DNA from 3 places in the Trichocoleus sp. DQ-U1 genome. Region 1 is predicted to be linked to each of the others. Evidence: predicted binding sites of a transcription regulator. Region 1 holds the regulator's gene; each other region holds the start of a gene.
The links. The regulator NtcA, encoded in region 1, controls nitrogen genes in cyanobacteria. The targets are predictions, from matches to a motif close to TTTGTANNNNNNNNTACAAA.

Region 1 (6,868 bases):
TCCTAAACCTTGGGGAGGGTACATTTGCCAATAGCGATCGCGTGCTTCCAATGTACTGTAGCGCTCATCTACCAGGACAATTGGCACCGACGTTGGAAATTGCTGAAGTTTCTTTTTCCAACTTTTGGAAGTGGTTTGATCGCCCATCACTAGAGTATCAATCGGAAATTTTTCACACAACTCAAGGAGCGTTGCGATCGCTGCTTCTGCTGGTACAACCTGGTGGTAATGCAGAGAATTGTCTTTCCCCACTACGGCTAAACCACACTTATCGCGCCCTGGATCGAACCCTAAAATCATCTGAATTGGCTAATCGCTAATTTACAAATGGTTAATTGCCATTAGTCATCATCTCATCACTAATGACTAATAAATTACATCCTGACCACAACTTCTCCGTCTTCAACCGCCTCCAAATTTAATTTCATGGGTCCGGCAATATAGGCGTCCTCAGCCACGACCGCTTTCAGAGAAATCGGCTTATTGTGCTTTTTCAACTGCTCGATAAACCGAATCAAGCTAACAATTCGATTATCGCCAACCTGAACTGTATCGCCCAAAATCCCCGCGCGAGTAGCTCGGAACTGGGATGCTCCAAGCAGCAGGTCAATCCGCTGCCGAATTTGTTGGTCGGTCATGTTTGAAGGATCGGCAGATGTCGTTGCTACGACTTCACCAGTGCGGAATACAACTTGATTGGGTGCGGCGTCTGCAAAGACTTGTACCTGCTTTTCTCCCTGGACATAGTTACCAGCCGAAAAAACTCGGACTACATAGTTTCGACCATCCTGAATCTGGTTGATCAGTTGCTCTACCTGTGCCTCTGTAATTTGCACGACCCGTTCGTTCGCCACCTTGTTGAGACCGGGTTGGGTCGCTTTAATCGCTGTCCGATTCGCTTCCCGTAACAGCTGCTCAATGACCTGTCGGGCTGCGGCTGGCTCGACAATACGAAAAACGCCAGCCGCCAGAACCTGACCGCGCAGCAGTGCCAGACTACCCTGACGCAAAGTTTGATAAGACTGGTAATACTGTTCTAAGGTTGCCACTTCCTGCTCTAGGGAAGCTTGTTGTTTTTCGAGTTCTTTAAGGCGATTTTCTCGCTGGGCAATCACCTCATCTCGTTGAGAAATTTTGTTATCAAGTAGAGATAAGGCTTTGTCTCGCTGGGCAATTTGCTCATCGCGATCGCTCAGGCTCTTCCGAAAGGTAGCAAGTTTCTCATCAAGTTCCACAAGGGCTTGATCCCGCTTGAGAATTTGCTCATCGCGTTGGCTAATTGCTCGGTCTTGCTGGGCAATTTTTTGGTCGCGCTGAGTCACTTTCGCTTTGAATTCAGTAATTTCAGCTCTGACTTGATTTCGCTGCTGGAGCAATTCTTGGCGTTCTGCTTGAAGTTGTTGGATTTCGGAACGTAGCGTCTTGGCTTGCCCTGAGACAGATGTAAGCTGTTTTTGGGTTTGCTGAAAGCTGCTGGCAACCCGGGTCAGTTCGCTTTGAGTCTGATTTAGTTGCGCCTCCGTCTGGCCTTGTTTAGCCAGCGCGGCTGCCAAAGATCGATTAATCGCATCTAAGCGCTGCTGGGCGACAGATTGCTGGGTGCGAGCCTGAGCGAGTTCCTTCTCTACTTGCTCTTTTTGGGCGGCGGTTTTAGCAAGTTCGCTTTCGGTCTTCCGTTTCTGCTCGTTTGCTTTGGCAATATCCTTACTTGCTGTTTTGAGTTTTTTCTGGACTTCTTGAAGTCTAAAAACTCCAATCCGCAATTGTTCGCTGGTCGCGAAGATGATTGTTAGTGTTGAGGCAGAAATCGTTAGTCCCGTTAGAATCGTTACTAAAACAGCTGTTTTGCGGGGACGCAGATTGAACAACGACAGGCGTGCTTTTCCCACGCGCGTGCCAATGCGATCGCCCACCGTTGCGATGACGCTTCCCAACACTAAAATAGACAAAATCAGGAAGAGCGCACTGTCGGTCATTGTCTGCTACAGTCATTCCAGTTACAGCCTATCGCATCGCAGGCTAGAGAAAGGGTTAACAGGAATTAAAGATCGAAGGTGAAATCGGAAAGGTTAAAGGTTGGAAGGTTGAAAACTATCCGCTTAAAACCTGACACCTTTTAACTCAACTCCCGACTAAATGTTAAAACTGGATAACCTGCTCGCGCTACCATGCCGTTTTAACCAACAACCTAACCTACAACCTGACGAGAGCCTCTAGCTGTTTTCAAGTAAACTGCTGACTCAGTGTAACTGGGTTGTGTACCGTAATTTTTTTCTTGTGGATAGAAATCATTTTTTCCTCCCGCAAATCTCCCAGTAAGCGGGTGACAGTTACCCTGGTGGAGCCGATTGCTTCTGCGATCGCTTGATGAGAAAGCTTCAGATCGATCGTAATTCCATTGGCGGTAGGAACGCCAAAATCACGGCACAGAATCAATAGAAAACTCACCAAGCGGGATCCCATATCTCGGTGAGCTAATGTCTCAATCATCATTTCTGTTTGCAAAATGCGCGAAGAAAGCCCTCGCAGCATCAACATCGATAGCTCCGGATTATCCTTGAGCGATTGCTCTACCTGATCGATCGGTGCCGAAAGCAGCTCCACTGGCGTAAATGCTACAGCGTGATAAAACCGATCCGAACGATGCCCTGTAATTAAGGACAGTACTCCAAAAACGCTGTTTTCTCGCAGCAGCGCCACGGTAATTTCTTCCCCAGCTTCATACACGCGAGACAGCTTTACTGCACCTTTGAGCAAAAAGTATACCCGTTCAGCCGGGTCTCCTGGGAAAAAGATCGTCTTGCCCCGCTCAAAAGTTTCCACCACGGGTGGAAACGCCCCACCTCCCAGTTGACGGAACACAGCTGCTAGCGGTCTATCTTGCGTCACTGCCACTTCCTTTTTCCTAAATGCTGCCCTACAGACTTCTGCAACTTTCTGTCGGAGGAACTTTAACCATAGCAAAACAACTATGAGAGTTTTCTGACATTAGACACAGATAAACTGACTTCCAAGCGGTTTTTGTGCTATTTGATACAAAATTTTAAAGTAGTTTCCCCGGCTACCTTCTTTAGTTCTCTCCCTGCTCAAGGCAAGTAAGATTATGACGGAAAATGTTGATATCTTGACAGTATCTGCGCTATCGGGTGGGATGCATGGTGAGTAAGGAGGCACGCTCCTTACCCGTACTAGACAGCCTCGCTCCGGGCGATCGCGATCTTGAATACTCCCCTAAATCGGATATCCTCTAATATTGCCTTCAAAATCGACATTTATGCTAGATTTAACCGGAAAAAACGCCCTTGTCACCGGCATTGCCAACAATCGATCGATCGCCTGGGGGATTGCTCAGCAACTGCACCAAGCGGGTGCGAATCTAGGAGTGACTTACCTGCCAGACGACCGAGGCCGCTTTGAAAAAAAAGTGGCAGAGTTGGTAGAACCCCTCAACCCCAGCTTATTTTTACCCTGCGATGTCCAGAATGAGACCCAAATTCAGTCTACATTTGACGCCATCCGCGATAAGTGGGGCAAGCTAGACATCCTGATCCATTGTCTTGCTTTTGCGAACAAGGAAGATTTATCAGGTGATTTTAGTACCACTACCCGTGCTGGCTTCACCCAAGCTCTAGAAATTAGTACCTATTCGCTGGTACAACTTGCTGGGTCAGCAAAACCACTGATGACAGAAGGTGGCAGCATTGTCACGCTGACTTATCTAGGCGGCGTTAAGGTGATCCCCAACTACAACGTAATGGGAATTGCCAAGTCTGGATTGGAAATGAGTGTCCGTTACCTGGCATCTGAATTAGGTCCACAGAATATTCGCGTGAATGCAATTTCGGCAGGTCCTATCCGCACTTTGGCATCGTCGGCGGTAGGTGGCATTCTGGATATGATCCATCACGTTGAGGAAGTAGCACCGCTGCGACGCACTGTAACTCAGAAAGAAGTGGGAAATGCGGCTGCTTTCTTGTGTAGCGATTTGGCAAGTGGCATTACAGGTCAGGTGCTATATGTCGATGCGGGATACGAGATTATGGGGATGTAAAAAGAATCAAACATTAAAAATTAAAAATTAAAAAGCAAAGATTCTGCTAATTTTTAATTTTTAATTTTGCATTTTTAAGGCTTTCGCGTCTCCCAAATGCTCAGTAACGTAGGATAATAAACTTAACTTTATTTTCTTGAGTGAGCATCTGCGATGCAGGCACGCGATCGCCAATTTCCACCTTCTCCAAGCATTGAACAGCTTTTGTCTCCTCGCATGGCAAGGGTTCCCCGCAAGACGGGCGAAACGGATGTTATCGTCACCGTCAAATTAGACGGGAATGGCACTTGCAATGCCAAAACCGGCATTCCGTTTTTAGACCATATGCTGCATCAAATCGCCTCTCACAGCCTGATTGATTTGGATGTAGCCGCGACGGGAGACTTGGAAATTGATGACCACCATACCAATGAAGATGTGGGAATTACCCTAGGAATGGCGTTGCATCAAGCACTGGGCGATCGCAAAGGAATTGTCCGATTTGGGAATTTCCTCGCCCCTCTCGATGAAGCGTTGGTTCAGGTAGCGTTAGATTTTTCCGGACGCCCCCACCTCAGCTATGGCTTAGAGATTCCCACTCAGCGAGTCGGGACTTATGACACCCAGCTGGTGCGGGAATTTTTTGTGGCGTTGGTCAATCACAGCCAGATGACGCTGCACATTCGCCAACTCGATGGAATTAATTCGCACCACATTATTGAAGCGACGTTCAAAGCGTTTGCGCGATCGCTCCGCATGGCAATCGAAGTTGATCCCCGTCGTGGCGGTACGATCCCCAGTTCTAAAGGCGTGTTATAGGTCTCCTTGCAAATACACTCCGATAAAGGCAACGAGAGCCGGGGAAATCCTCACCAGGCTCTCGCTTCATTCTGCTGAAGTTTCCGCGACCACTGACTCTCAATTCTTCTATGTCTTCAGAAATGAGAACTTATGGAAGAGGTTTGCGGATATAGCCATATTTATTGCCAATCTTAACTTTTGCTAGCCCTTGCGAAAAAGATTGAGCGCTATCAAATTGGGGTTTAATTACGAATTTGCCACTCTTATTGATATAGCCCCATTTGTCGCCGTTCTTTACCGCTGCTAGGTCTTCTGAAAAGTTATAAATATTATCAAATTGTGGGGGAATGACAACATTGCTTGCCTTGTCAATATAGCCTACCTTAGTGTCTATCGTTATGCCCGCCAGCCCTTGAGAAAAGTCCCCAGCCCAATCAAATTGGAGTGGAATAACAAGATATCCCATTCTGTCAATATAGCCCCACTTATTATTACTGGATATCACTGCTAGTCCTTCCGAAAAAAACTTAGCTTCCTCAAATTCCAACGGAACAATAACGTCTCCCCGATTATCGATATAGCCCCATTTGTTGTCTTTTTTGACTGGCGCGAGTCCTAGGGCTGATTCACTGCGATCGCTTATAGAAAAAGATTCAGCAACATCAAACTGGGGCTGAATGACGAAGTTGCCTTTCTTGCCGATATAGCCCCACTTTTTACCGATTTCTACCGCCGCCAGCGCTAACGCAGTGCGATCGCTTATAGAAAAAGATTCAGCAATATCAAATTTTGGGTTAATTACCAAGTTGCCTTTCTTATCAATATATCCCCACTTTCCATCTATCTTTACCGCTGCCAGCCCTTGAGAAAAATTCTTAGCCAAATCATATTTTGGTTTAATGACTAAGTTGCTACTCTTATTGATATAGCCCCACTTGTTCTTTAGTTTGATAGCCGCTAACCCTTGGAAAAAAGATTCGGCATTATCAAATTGAGGTTTGATTGCGAAGTTGCCTTTATTATCAAGATAGCCCCATTGGCCGTCTATTTTGACTGCTGCTAGCTCTTCTGAAAATGAATCAGCCCAGCTAAATTTAAGCAGGATGACTATTTGCGAATTACGGGCTTGTCCCTCAGTTGCATCAAAATTAACTTGAGAAGTCCGAAAATTTGAGATGGCTTCACATCCAGAAATTAGAGCGATCGCTAATCCAAACAGAAGGCTGGCAACCGCGACAAGCAATCTGTTGTGAGTTGCAATTTTCATAAAAGTACCCTATCCAATCGCAGCCAAGATTTAAGTAATCAATATTTGTTAATCATCTGAAGTAAACCCTGTTATTGTCAGTGAAATTCTAAAGCTTGCTGGTAATGCCTGACTAGATTAGGCTATCCGAATTTAGAATTAAAAAATTAGAAAGGCACCCAGCTAGCTGAGTGCCCCTGTTTTATATCGGCGCGTGATTACTGTTTCAACATCAAGAAGGGGTGCGAGGAGCTGTCAGGACATCCCAAGCCGCTTTAGCAGCTTCGGCAAGGCGATCGCCTAAAGTTGACACTTCCTTCACGATGGACTCCCAGTTCTTCTCTGCATCCATTTGAATGAGTTTAATCGAGTATGAAATTCGCTCTGGATCGAACAACTTATCCTGTTCAATCTTCTCCCGTGCTTGTTTCACTGCATTGAGATAGGCATCGCGAGTATATTCGGTAGCAGATTTTGTTTCTACCTGCGCCCGTTTTTTAATGGCGTCAATCAGCGCCATCGTTTCACGCTTCAAATCTTCGGATTCGCCTGCCATATTTTCATCAACGATAGCCTTTGTCTCCGGGCTAACTGTTATGGCGGTTTCTGTATTATTAGGGACTTCTGTATTCATGGCTACATCTCATGAGTAGAGTTTTGAGTGAAAAAGATTAGCTTTTAGTAAGGTTCGGCTACTAATTTCACAAACCGGAAAATTGAAGAAATGCTAGTACAGACCAATAAATCATCAGCGGTAGCTAACTATTGGGGCAAGAAACGCGATCGCACGA
Region 2 (6,868 bases), on a different contig from region 1:
AGTTGTTCGCCAATTTCCCAATGGGGAAGAATTTCGGAGTTTTGAGGCAAGTATTCATCCCCCCAGCGGCGGACTTCTACATTCTCTTCTTCACTTCTACCAATGGGGGTGGAGTCACTGGGTAAGTTAGGAAACGATAACAAGAGCGCTTCTAACTCGGCTTTCAGGGTTCTTTCCTGGGGTTCAAGTTCGGCAATCTGGTTTTTGATTTGGTTGCCTTCTTCCCGCAATGCTTGGATTTCTGAGCCGTTGGGATCGCTACCTGATTTAATTTTTTGACCGACTAATTTGCCGATTTCGTTCCCACGAGCTTGGAGCTGACTTCGCTTTGCTTCTAGTTCTCGTTGCTGCTGGTCGCGCTGCAAAATCGGCTGTAGGTCATATTGCCCGATCCCGCGACGATTCAGGCGCTCTTGTACACCTTCTGAATTTTCCCGTATCTGCTTGAGGTCTAGCACAGATTTTTTCCAGCTTTTTTTGCCAATTAATCAGAATACACTGCGATCGCGCGATCGCGATGATACAGCCGAGAGTCTGTATGCGCTCTCAGCCTTCTTTACTTGCTGATGCCGCAATTCGACCCTTTGCCTCCATTACTGTCGGTTGATGCGACTATACAACCACAAGGAAACAACAATCCCGGCAAAATGAGCGGTAATTGTATGTGTATTCGCCAGCACCACAAAAATATCTAAAGGTTGAATCAACCGATTAATAAATTGGGGATCGTAGATGGCTACCCCACCTTGAGCCTGAGCCAGCGACTTTGCCAGCAGAGTGCCGGTAATCGCTTCTGCGCCCAGAACTGCCAATAATAAGCCCCCTAAACTAACGAGTAATCCAAACCTTAAAACTTTAATCGTATCTGCCTTTTTCGGGCGGAGGTTGGGATTAGGATCTTTTAGCTGTATGCCCAAACGGGTGTAACGCCAAGCTTGATAAACACTGAAATACAGCACTAAAAGACCGCAAACTGCAAAAAAGATACTGCCACCCGTCCCTGGGCTAGCAGCGGCAGCGCCACTGGCACGCGGCTGGGCGGCGGGGATGGCAAACAAGAAAATTATGCTCGAAACAACGGCTAGGACTAACTGAACCCAGAAGCCAGCCCAGCCAGCGATCCGAAAAGAGCCAGCGATTCGCTGTAGAGCTGAAGGAACGGGAGATGAATCGAACTGTTCTCGCATAAATTGATTTTAAATCGGTTTAATTCCGGATTTATCTATAAACAGAGCGTTTTGTTGAACAAGTAATGCAATCCCAAATTTATACGGTAATCTTCCTAACCACCAGTTTGAGGCAATGGGGCAGCAAAATTCAAAGATGTTTAACCTCTGGAGAACTTTTAACCCAATGGAGCCGTCTTTCTTTCGAGAGCAGGCTTCTAATTTACTTGGCTTTGATGACGGCCTGCCATTTCCAGAGCAGCCCTCTCGAAGTGGAAGCAGCATGATGAAATTCCTGCAACCAAATCTCAGGAAGCATTTACTCTCCGTCGCTTATGCAGTTGCTTTGGTAGGTAGTTTGGCAGCCTATCAAAGGACGGTGATGCCGAAACCGCTTTCGGTAGCGCAAAAACATTGGGCAGCGATCGCTACGGAAAACCCGGAGCGAACAGTCACGCAATACAGTGACAATGCCATTTTAATGCGCTCCTATGGCGTTCTGGACGAAGTCTATCAGGGGAAATCCATCTACCCAGCCTGGGAAGAATTCTTCTCGAAGTACAAGATTCAAGATTTCCAGGTTGTTAGACAACAGCAACGCGATCGCGCTGTCGAAGCAGTCATCACGATCTATGCCAAGTCCAAGCACGGAACCCCTGTTGTTTTGTCGCTTTCCTACCAGGTGCAATTTGATAAGGATGGCAAAATCATCCGTGAAGTCTGGCAGGCCAACCCAGAATTGAGTGTCTAAAATTGATGGTATCGTTCTGTCATTTTGCCAGCTGACATCACGCGCTGCTTTTGATCGTTCGCGGTCTTAATACACCAGTGATAGCAGCCTTGTTTGGGGTGTGTTTTCTGATTGATAAAGGCATCGTTAGATTGGGGAAACCGATCCTAATCCAATTTATTTGGCTGGGAGTTCAGTGAATTATGCAGATGAAATTTGAGGATATTTATCAGTTTTTTCAAGACCCTCCTCCCACTTATCTCAACAAGGAACTAGCGGTGTGTTATGTCCTTTCAGTTTTGATGAGTGGAGAATCCTATGGAACGGAACTCATCGGGCGACTAGAGAGTGAATATCCTACCTATCGGCTTTCTGATACCGTCTTATACAGCGCCTTAAAATTTCTGGAAGACCAAGCCGCTATCACAGGGTATTGGAAAAAAGTGGAAGGGAGAGGAAGACCTCGTCGAATGTATCAAATTCGCCCAGAGTGTCTGGAACAGGCTCATGACCTAGCTCGCCTTTGGGATGAATACACAATGAGAGAATCTCAAGCCATCTGAGCCAATCCCAAAGAAGCTCTCTTGCGATAGGCTATAGGTTATAGGCGATCTTGTATCTCTTGGACAAGAGCCTATTTTCCATTGCCCTATCTAGAAATTCGTGAATACGACAATTCTCTTTTCAACATTTCTGCTAACACTGTTGTTAGCAGTCGGTCTATTTTTCTTTATTCGAGCCTCCGCTAAGGATCGAACGCAACAAGTGAAACTGATTGCGGAGCAACCAGAAGAATCAATTTTAATTCAATTGCAACAATATTTCGATCGGCGTGCTTACCGGATTGCGGCGGTGGATGCAAAGCAAAATCAAGTTACATTCCAAGGCTTTGTCCGCCCCAGCTGGTTTTTGGCAATTTTTCTGAGCTTATTAGCTTTTTGTGGCTTTCTTTGTTTGGCATTGGTTTTAGCAATCCTATTTCCCCAATTCGCTAAAATTTTCCTAGGTTTGGTTCTCCTTTCACCAGCCGCGGGCGTTTTTTACTGGAAAAAAGCTGGACGCAGCGAACAAGTTTCCCTGAAGGTGGAAACATTTGCAGGTGTCGAAAAAGAGACTAGAAGTTTAATAACTGTCATCGCCCATCGTGATGAATTGGCTCAATTGCAACAGGAACTGCAATTAAAGCCTTGCGAATGACAACTCTCTGGCTAAAAATCTTAAAAAATTCCAAAACCTGGTCAGTTTGTGAATCCAAAAGAATTTTAATTATGAGGAAAAATTCAAAATTCCTCCTATAAAACAATAGGGGCGGTTCGCGAACCGCCCCTATAACCGAGTTTTCACGTTTAATGCCTAAAACTTCAGCTGCTACGAACAGCGGCGAGGGTAGGCTTTTCCACAGGATTGTCGATTATCCTAAGGCTAGGAAACAGAAAATGATTTTCTTCAACATATTGGGCACCAAATAGCCCCTTTTCCGCCCAAAAGTACCGATCTGTGGTGTGTTCGTTCCGCTTCACGAGCAGCAAAGCAGGCGGAAGGATTCCTTCGGTTTGAATAAACTTTCGCGCGGCGGTGACTGGTTTATCTTCGCCACTTTCAATACTATACTGAGGGACATGCTCTAAAATTCTACGTCCTTCCTGGCGACGGCGACTTTTCCGCTTGCGTCTTCTAGCCAACCTCCTTACCTCCCCTTTAATTCTGACAGTTGTAATGATAGATACAAAAACCGTCGCAAGTATATCGGTTTGAGTTCAAAATATCAACCGCTTTTTACCGATTGATACAAACATTACAGCCCTCAGAAATTAAAATCGACAGCAGCAGAAGGGGCAATAGACGCTATATATGCAAGCTTGTCTAAACTTGAGCCTAGATATAGCGTATAAAGGGCTAGATTTATTCGACCTTGACAAAATTTAGCCAGTTTGGAAGCAGTTTTGTAACCAAACTATCATGAAAGCTCGCTAAAATTTTTGTAATAAAAAGAAACAAAAATGAGGTCTTTGCACGACCTTTGCCGCTTCAGCGCAATTGCGTGTCAGGATCGACGGAAGAAAACCCGATCCGATGAATGCAATTTTCCTCGCTGTCAAGTACCCAAGTATAAGCGAATGTGTCTATGTCTACCAGTTCAGAATTCATAACTTTGTGCCAATCACAAGTAGCACTATTAACTCAAGGACTGGAAGCTGCCTTGAGTGTTGTGTATTTAACGGAAGAACTGGTAGAGGGCGTCCCAACTAAGCTAAGGCCGGTTGTTGCTTACCCACAGACAGCGGTGGAATGGGAAACGGATGAGATTTCGGCTTTGGGATTTTCCGATCGACCGTTGGCATCCATTCCTCGGTTATTGTCAGCGGCATCTCCGGTTTCTCAGGAGTCCGATGCGGTTTCTGAGACGGGTTCAACGGAATCGGCGGCTGAAGTCGGGAAAGAAGAAACGATTGATGAATTGCAGGCAAAGGCGGGGACATCGCCCCTCCAGCGATCGCTCTTCGCCGATGCTGACTTGAGTAGCTCCTCGCGTCAAATTGTGGTGCCTTTGTTGCATGAAGGTGTGGTGATGGGGCTGCTGGTGACAGCTCGTGAAGATAGACCTTGGAACCAGCGGGAACGAACCGCGATTGAACGGATTGCCGATACACTGGCGAGCGCTTGTATTCTGGATCGGCGTTCCCAATGGTTTGAGCAACAGCTGAGTCAGCAGCGTCATCTTCAGGCTCAACAGCGCGATCTCATGGACGATCTGATACACCAGTTTCGCAATCCGATGACCGCCTTACGGACGTTTGGCAAGTTACTCCTCAGACGATTGGTACCTGGAGATGCGAACCGCGAAGTTGCCAACAGCATCGTGCGTGAAAGCGATCGCTTGCAAGAGTTGCTTCTACAGTTCGATCGGGCAGTGGATATGGACGAAGGAGAGTTAGTGCCTTTGTACGGGCAAATCGCGGATCGTGCTTACGATGCAGTTCCCGTGCCGATTGCCCCGTCCTGTCCGCTTCCCCGAAAAGGTGAAGATTTAGGAAATCTCTACTCTCCCTTGGGATTGGAGCCTCAGACAATTCCGACGAGAGCGCTGGCGTTGGAATCCTGCTCGGTGGCGAAAGTTTTGGAACCGCTAGTGGTGACATCCAGCGCGATCGCCCAAGAAAAAAATCTGGCTTTATTAGCAGAAATTCCTCCGAATTTGCCGCCAGTACAAGCCAATGCCAAAGTACTGCGCGAAGTGTTAAGCAATCTGATTGACAATGCTTTGAAATATACCCCGGCGGGTGGGCAAGTTTACATTCAGGCAGGAAATCGACGACATACTTCTCAAGGAGATTTTCAGGCGATCGCAATTAGCGATACTGGCCCTGGCATTCCCGTGCAAGATAAAGAGCATTTGTTTGAGCGACATTACCGAGGCGTCCAGGCAGAAACTGAGATTCCGGGGAGTGGATTGGGTTTAGCGATCGCGAGAGATTTAGTAGAACAAATGCAGGGCGAAATTGAAGTCATTAGCCCCGCCGAACGCAACTGGCTCGATCGCAGTATTCCCCACACTCAAGGACCCGGAACGACCTTTATTGTCTGGTTACTAACTGAAGCCTTAAAGGGCGAAGATGAAGTTTGATAAGTTGCTCTTACATTTATTTGTATTTGAGCTGGTAATGGGTAATCCGATTACTTATCTAGGGCGATCGGTCTGCATGGTATAGCAGTCATCAATGATTCGTGAAAACGAGATGCCCGACTTCTTGGAGAAGTCGGGCATCTGAACTGTTGGCATCTCACAACTCAAATAGGATTGCGATAAGACGCCATTTAGAATTAAAAACCCGGTTTCTTCTAGAAACCGGGTTTTGAAAATGCTTATTTCTTTGTGCCTATCTGCTTAGGAATGAAGCGATCGCTAGTCAAATAGAATTGCACGCTTCATTCTGCAAATATTACTGCTCTAGCACTAACTCATCATTTAACCGCAGATTCAGATCCGTATCCGGATCAATCGCAATCAGATCCACTCTATCCCGACCGAGGAACAGTCCGATGAGTCCACCAATTCCCAGACCGCCCAAGACTTCTTCGGTAGCGATCGCTTTGTCACCCGTCACAGCAGAAACCGCAGCAGCAGCAGCAGCACCTAATGCGGCATTCTTGAGGATCCCACCAACGCTAGTACCCTTGGTAACGGATTCGGTTTTGGTAATGGTTTGAGAAGTAGCATCGATAGCCACCCGTTGACCGTTCGTGAAAACCAGTTCCTTCGCCACAAACTGAGAGCCTCCCTGAGCCGGTTGCAGTTCACCGACCACTTGGCTTCCAGAGGGGATTAGCACCGTTCCATCAGATGTGGTGATATTTGCTGCCACCGTTAGCGTCAGCGGTGCCCTTTCGTCCTTTGTAACCAGAATTTTTTCTTTCTCGTACCTAACTGGAATAGTGGTTCCAGCCGGAATCGCGACTGTCGTGTCCTCTGGCGGTGTGTCGTTGAGAGAGACAATATAGGGCGAGTTAATTGCCGCTACTTGTCCAGAACTCACCAATGCCTGATAGATGAAAGCTGCTACCTCCGCTCTGGTGGCATTCCGAGTTGGATTCAGCGTCTGGAGAGTCGGATAGTTCACCACAATGCTCTTTTCTGTTGCCGCAGCAATGCTACTGCGAGCATAGGTAGAGATGGAAGAAGCATCGTTATACACTTGCAAATCAGCCGATACGGGATTGCTGGCAGTGTAATTCAAGCCATTCGCCAAGGAAACTAGAACTTGTTCGCGGGGAATATTTTGTGTAGGTCTAAAGACGTTACCGGGATAACCCGACAAAAATCCCATTTCGTAAGCTTCACGGATAGCCGAGTATGCCCAGTAGGTCGATGAAAGATCCACAAAATTAACAGCATTGCGGATTTTATTCTTGTTGAAGGCCTTACGAACCATCGCCGCGAATTGGGCACGAGTCACCGGATCGTTGGGTCGAA
Region 3 (6,868 bases), on a different contig from region 1:
CATTAGACACCGCAAAACTACTGGCTCATCAATGCCAGTTGCCAGTCGTCACAATTCCCACCTCAGGGGCGACCTGCGCTGCTTGGACAGCCCTTTCTAACGTCTATTCCGACGAAGGGGCATTTCTCTATGATGTCAGCCTCGATCGGTGCCCGGATTTGCTAGTGCTGGATTACGAGTTAATCCAGACTGCACCGCAACGCACCTTAATTGCCGGGATTGGCGACGCCTTGGCGAAGTGGTACGAAGCTTCTGTCAGCAGCGGTCACTCCGACCAAACTTTGATGATCGCCGCCGTGCAACAAGCGCGAGTGCTACGGGATATTCTCTTCCAAAAAGCCGCAGCAGCGCTGAAAGAACCGGGCAGTGAAGTTTGGCGAGAAGTCGTAGATGCCTCAGTTTTACTTGCCGGGGTCATTGGTGGTTTAGGTGGTGCCCAGTGCCGTACCGTCGCCGCCCACGCCGTCCATAATGGTTTGACCCATATCCCCGCTGCCCACGGTGCCATACATGGTGAGAAAGTCGCCTATGGCATTCTCGTCCAGTTGCGGTTAGAAGAAATGCTGCAAAGCAACCAACTCGCAGCAAGCGCAAGGCAACAGTTATTGAAGTTTTACGCCGAAATTGGACTGCCTCAAACTTTGGATGATTTGGGTTTGGGAAATATTACACTGGGAGAATTTCGGCAAGCCGCTGAAATTGCCTGTGCCCCTAACTCGGATATCCACCGGCTACCCTTCCGGGTGGTGCCCGAACAGCTGATGGCGGCAATGGTGTCCACAACCGCACCCGTTGAGGTAGGGCGTCCAAATCTAGGGCTGACCTCAGCGGCGAATCATAATGATGTTTGAATTTCAAAAATTGCAGGTTTAAACGCATTGAAGGTTGAAGAATCTCAAAAGTTGAAAGTTTTAATCAACCTGCCAATCTCCAACCTGCAATCCTGCCTGCCAACCTGCTTTCCTTGCCAACTTTCCTGCCTTAACCAATGACGTTAGATTGGATTAGCCCAGCGGAACGCCTGCAATCACTGCCCCCTTATGTATTTGCCCGTCTGGATGAACTCAAAGCCAGGGCACGCGAACAAGGGCTGGATTTAATTGACTTGGGGATGGGGAATCCAGATGGCCCAGCGCCTCAGCCAGTGATAGACGCCGCGATCGCAGCGTTGCAAAATCCGACAAATCACGGCTATCCCCCCTTTGAAGGGACTCTCAGCTTCCGCCGCGCCATCACTAACTGGTACGGGCGTCGCTATAACGTTGACCTCGATCCAGATAGCGAAGCCTTGCCGCTACTTGGTTCTAAAGAAGGGCTGACTCACCTCGCCTTTGCCTATATCAACCCAGGCGATGTGATTCTGGTACCTAGTCCCTCTTATCCGCCCCATTTTCGCGGGCCAGCGATCGCTGGGGGCAAAATTCACCCGCTGATTCTCAAACCCGAAAATGACTGGTTGATCGATCTCGGTGACATTCCCGATGATGTAGCCCAACAAGCAAAGATTCTCTATTTCAACTATCCCAGCAATCCCACTGGCGCAACCGCACCCCGCGAGTTCTTCAAAGATATCGTTGCTTTTGCTAAGAAGCACGAAATCTTACTCGTACATGATTTGTGCTACGCAGAATTAGCTTTTGATGGTTATCAACCAACCAGCTTGTTAGAAATTCCAGGGGCGAAGGAAATCGGCGTCGAGTTTCATACCTTGTCTAAAACTTACAACATGGCAGGCTGGCGCGTTGGCTTTGTCGTAGGCAACCAACACATCATTCAAGGGTTGCGGACACTCAAGACTAATCTGGATTATGGCATCTTTGCCGCCTTGCAATCTGCTGCCGAAACCGCCTTACAACTTCCAGATGTTTATGTCAATCAGGTCTGCGATCGCTATCGCCGTCGCCGCGATTTTCTGATCGAGGGATTTGCTGAGTTGGGTTGGACGGTTCCCAAGCCAAAAGCCACCATGTACCTGTGGGTTCCGTGTCCGGTAGAGATGACCTCAACAGATTTTGCCCTCTCTGTCTTGCAGCAGACGGGCGTGGTCGTGACTCCCGGAAATGCCTTTGGAGCGGGTGGTGAGGGGTATGTGCGAGTGAGTTTGATTGCCGAATGCGATCGCTTAGCTGAAGCTTTGCGGCGTTTCAAAGAAGCCAATATCCGCTATTCATCCGAAAATGAGGGCGCGTTTATCAAGCAGGGATAAAACATCGAAGCTTGAATTTTTGGGTTTAATCTCCAATTTGGAAACTCGGCTATTTCAAAAATAACTAGCGTTATCCTTTAGATGAATTTGCTTGTATAAGTGCAAACTTTAATTAGGGATAAAATTTGTCTGATTTTCTACCGTTCCCAACCCCTCCCTGCCATTTTCTGAGGCTCCGGCACCCCTCCCTGCCTGCGGGGAGGGGTGCAATGTGTTAAAGGGAATTACAAATCATCTACCGTATCGTATCCAGTAGATGATTTTTGTTTGCGCCGCCCTTATTTCAAAGTAAAAGCTTTAGTTTCTGTTACCCTACCACCACCCACCTTGTCATAAATCGTTAGCTGAATTTGGTAAGTTCCCGGTTGAATTTTAGGAGTTGTATTAACAGTGCCATTGGGAGAGGCTGCTACATCATCTTTTAAAGCTGTATGTCCTTTTTCTCCAATTAAGCTCTTTTTCACCAAAATAACTTCGCCCTTGGCATTTTTAACTTCCATATCCATATCTAGCCAGTTTTTCCCATCCTGACCTTTCTTAAATTTGCCAACATTGAGCAAGACTAGCTGAACATCTTCCCCTCTTTTATAAACTCCATCATTGACCGGCACAACTTTTTTATCGGGAGTTTTTCTGACAAGGAAAGATTTTTCAAAAGTCAGTCGAGAGGAAGTCGGTGTAGAGGTAGTTGAAGTCTGAGATGTAGTAGATTTTGGGGAAGGAGAAGCCTGAGAAGTAGTAGAGTTTTCACCTCCACCACAACCACTGACCAGCGCCATTGAAAACACTACAAGGCCTGTTAATAATAGGTTATTGAATGTTTTTTTCATTATGTTCTACCTCCTTTTATTTTTTTACCTGGTTAATTGATCAACCATTGAGTTGAGACAATTAGCAAGGTTGAGCTAGCTACAACCATAAATTATCATAATTTATTCAAATTTATCTTTTGGGCGCAGTTGCTTTAGTCAACTGGCGACGCGAACAATTTGCTTTCAGACGCCACGATGGAAATTCTTTATTGAATGCACTCTGGTGTAACCCTACCTTGTGAACCCAGGGGGAGAGGGGCTAGGGGTGAGGTTCTATCTGAGGGTATTTATCTATATATCGTTCGCTGCACTTGAAACGGTTCATTTTACTGCAAATTAAGCTAAACGTAGACCTATAGGCAAAAGGCGGTCTGTGACTTGCACAGACCGCCTTCTATTGTCAATCAATCTAAACGATTGCTACTTAAAAGCGTTTAATTGCCGCCAGACTGAACCGCAGCGCGGGTTACGGGATTTGAATTGTCTTCGTTTATCATTTCAGGAGTCCGCTCCCAGTTGCCATCTTCACCTTGACGGTATTCGCTGTTGATGGTGTTCCACGCAACCTTGCGAGCAGCTTCTTCGTCCATCCCGTCTTCATGGGCACTCTTAAATGCAGCCTGGAAAATCTGCTGAGCAGCCTCAGGCAGTTCTTGGACTTCTGAAGGTAAGTTATTAACTTGTTGATCTGGTTGTTCGGTCATAAACTACTCCTATTATTTTTGCTTGAGATCAATCTTAGAAAGCCAGAGGTACAAATTCCTCGTCCTAGGATGTAGTTATGGCTCCTCGATATACCTATCTGAGGCATTATCTTATGTAAAGTCATTTTGTATCTTGTTACACAACGTCTCCCTACAAATCATCTACTGGCGAATACAGTGGTTCAGATCCCCGGCTTCTTTCTCGAAGTTGGGGATCTCTCCTTCACGAATCATGTAGGATTGCTACGCCTAAATAATTCGCGAACTCCTGTAGACACGCGATTCATCACGCCTCCACGCTAAAGGCACTTCAATTCTCGAATCCCACCTGAAAATGGGGATCTGGGGGATCTCACGTGTAATCCGACAAAAGTGAACTGGTATCGTTTACCGATTAAGGGAAACCACAAGTTCCAGCCGATACAGTGGTTCCAGACCAATTGCTAAGATCGCTGACAGAGATATTATTTGTAGACAGCGTTCCCGTTTCTATCTGGATCGCTCCTCCAAAACTGTCATTTAAGAAAAAGTTTCCAATCGTATTATGGCGGGGTTGGAGACAAATTGTATCGCCAGAACCGCTGGTTATTGCTTCGAGATCGCCGATTGCGCTTCCTGTTATGGTGTTAAGCCGGACTCCGGCAAAGATTTTAGCAGTATCGTAGCTGTTGAGGGAAAGCCCGGTAAAAGCATTATCTATAATTTGATTTGATTCACTGAGGAATTGAAGTTGGGCGTTTCCATTGATGCTGGTAAAAATTCCGTAAAATCCATTTTTAGAAATTTGCTGATTGTTAGAAATATTGACTGTTCCTATCGCTGCATCGGAAAGTGCGATATTCACTCCATTATCTTGATTTTCAGCAATGGTGCTATTGGTAATGTTGAAGGTTCCAGAGGTGTTATTTGAGAGAAGTATCCCAATTCCATAAAACCCGTTTTTAGAAATTTGAGTATTAGTGATATTAAACGTTCCAGTCGCGCTATCGTTTAGCTTGATAGAAATTCCATCAAATTGATTGCCTGAGATTGTGCTGTTGGCAATCTCAAATGTCCCCAAAGTATTGGATTCAAGTTCAATATTAATGCCACTAAATTGATTTGCAGTTATTTGGTTATTAGTCAGAGTAAAGGTTCCGGAAGCACTCTCGAACAGTTTTACCTCGACTCCGTCGGCGATGCTCCCGAAGCTGTTACTGCCAGTAATCGTATTCTCTGAGATATTAAAGGTTCCAGTTGCAGTATTGCGAAGTTCAAGATTGATGCCGTCCCCTTCGTTAGCTAAAGCACCATTGTTGGCGATCGTGTTTTTGACAAGAATTAGGTTAACTTGCCCCTGATTATTGCTGAGGGAAAAGCCTTCCAAAGCAGAATTTGCGATCGCGTTGTCTTGAATTAGTATCTGTCCGGTCACATTCTCAAGTAAGATTCCCTCACCGGAAGAATTTGCGATCGCGTTGTCTCGAATAATTGCATTGCTGATATTGTTTCCAGCGATGCCAAAACCAGTGGTTGTGGTGATAGCGAAACCCGAAAGGGTTGTCGTGTTCCCCATCGTGACTGTCCCTGTCACGTCTGGCAGTACCCCCGCATTAGACAAGGGTAATTGTAAATTGCCGAGTTCCACGGTATCTATACGCTGCACAGGGCCAGTTGAAAGCACTTGCACTTGGTCGGGAATCTTGAAAGCAGGAACTCCAGGATTTGTCCCTGGTTGCACGTAGACAATATCATTGGGTTGAGCCACAACCAAAGCTTCCGCAACCGTTCCAGTCGGATTCTCAAACGTGCCGTTCCCGGTTCCAATTCCCAAATTGACGTGCCGAAATCTCCACGGTTGACCCGTTGCAGGATTTGTGACAAATACCGTATCTTGTACGCTGAAAGACTCAGATTCGGATTGTTCATCGACTACAATATTCGCGTTTCGGGTAACAGATTCCCCCAGACGCGCCAGAACCCGATCTTCTGTTCGTATCCCTCTCGGACGAGTTCCGGGAAAATTCGCCCCCACACTCAGCACCAAATTCGTGCCAAAAGTGGCATCATTTGAGAGCAAGAGTCCCAGCCTGAAAGTGTCCGTGGGACGCGCTTCTACCCGAGTGCGCCAGCCCAAAATCTCCGCACTGCCTGGGGCATCATAATAATAAAGTCCAGCATAGCCTCGGAGGTCGCCGGTTCGACTGATTTGGGCAATTTTCATGCCAGCTTCAACATCAAACCCTGCCATCGCCGCTTCAAAATTGCGATCGCGTTGAAGTTGTTGATTTCTAGTTTGACCCAAGAAATTACCCTGAAAGAAAGGGTCTGAAAACGATAAACCTGTAGAAAAAACCCTCTCTTGGGTCAGTTGGCGGGTATCTCCAACCGGAATGTAAGCATTCGCGCGAATATCCCAGTTTTCTCCTAAGCTTTCAAACCCAGCACCCAGTTGATTAAAGTTGCTATTACCCGTGTCGTGGGTATCGAAGGCGACATAGCCGCCCAAGATCCGGTTATCTTTGGCACTATAAAAGCGATGTCCTAAAACAATATTGCTGCTTATATGAGAATCTTCCGTTGACAACAGCAATCGACCTTCTAAGAAGGTGAGGTTGTCTGAGTTTTGCCATAGTGGAACAAAGCCTCCAATGCTACCAAAAGAACTTTCATAACCCACACCAGAACCAGTGGTAAATTCAGCGCCGATCCGGGGCATAAATCGTTGAGAACGAACTCGATCTGATGGTGCTGTTTGTTTAGTGGCAGCGCTAATCTCTTCTGTAGGAGCGGCGTTTTCTGGGGTTAGTATTTCTTGGAGTAACCCTGCTTCGCGCAAAGTCCGAGGAGGTGTTTTTACTTCTGCTAAAGGTTGAGGAATCTCAACCTCCAATGTCTCTGGGGAAGGTACGGCTTTGGAACTAGATTCTGGTGTGGGGAGTGCAGTTTTTACATTAGATATTTGGGCAAGAAAACGCCGTTGTTTTAGCGTGTAAAAAGACGGTTTGGCTAAAGACTTCTGGTCCTCGAAGCTTAAGGCTGCGGGTTCCAACGCGCCTGGTGGGTGTTTTGCTACATCAAGGGTATCGCCAAAGGATGAGTCTACAGTATCGTTATTTAATTCAGGAATGCCATCAGGTAGCTGGAGGATTGTAACGCCTGTAAAG

Region 2: NDI34_RS08385 (DUF3155 domain-containing protein) is a predicted target of NtcA. The motif match lies at 3,607-3,626, and genes of this name have one in related genera.
Region 3: NDI34_RS16160 (ChaB family protein) is a predicted target of NtcA. The motif match lies at 3,848-3,867, and genes of this name have one in related genera.

Annotation. Positions count from the first base shown of each region.
Region 1 covers NZ_JAMPKB010000019.1:28,310-35,177, reverse strand. Annotated here, with positions in the region: gene NDI34_RS10460 (pre-16S rRNA-processing nuclease YqgF) at 1-300, opposite strand, end outside; gene NDI34_RS10455 (DUF3084 domain-containing protein) at 375-1,976, opposite strand; gene ntcA (global nitrogen regulator NtcA) at 2,224-2,895, opposite strand; gene fabI (enoyl-ACP reductase FabI) at 3,275-4,051, shown strand; gene hisB (imidazoleglycerol-phosphate dehydratase HisB) at 4,205-4,849, shown strand; gene NDI34_RS10435 (WG repeat-containing protein) at 4,980-6,098, opposite strand; gene NDI34_RS10430 (hypothetical protein) at 6,310-6,711, opposite strand; partial or broken gene NDI34_RS10425 (hypothetical protein) at 6,832-6,868, opposite strand, start outside.
Region 2 covers NZ_JAMPKB010000014.1:63,414-70,281, forward strand. Annotated here, with positions in the region: gene serS (serine--tRNA ligase) at 1-458, opposite strand, end outside; gene NDI34_RS08365 (DUF3611 family protein) at 594-1,187, opposite strand; gene NDI34_RS08370 (hypothetical protein) at 1,324-1,917, shown strand; gene NDI34_RS08375 (PadR family transcriptional regulator) at 2,106-2,459, shown strand; gene NDI34_RS08380 (cofactor assembly of complex C subunit B) at 2,560-3,093, shown strand; gene NDI34_RS08385 (DUF3155 domain-containing protein) at 3,258-3,578, opposite strand; gene NDI34_RS08390 (ATP-binding protein) at 4,022-5,521, shown strand; gene NDI34_RS08395 (S-layer homology domain-containing protein) at 5,838-6,868, opposite strand, start outside.
Region 3 covers NZ_JAMPKB010000035.1:56,099-62,966, forward strand. Annotated here, with positions in the region: gene NDI34_RS16145 (iron-containing alcohol dehydrogenase family protein) at 1-851, shown strand, start outside; gene NDI34_RS16150 (aspartate aminotransferase) at 989-2,206, shown strand; gene NDI34_RS16155 (hypothetical protein) at 2,485-3,036, opposite strand; gene NDI34_RS16160 (ChaB family protein) at 3,453-3,722, opposite strand; gene NDI34_RS16165 (right-handed parallel beta-helix repeat-containing protein) at 4,117-6,868, opposite strand, start outside.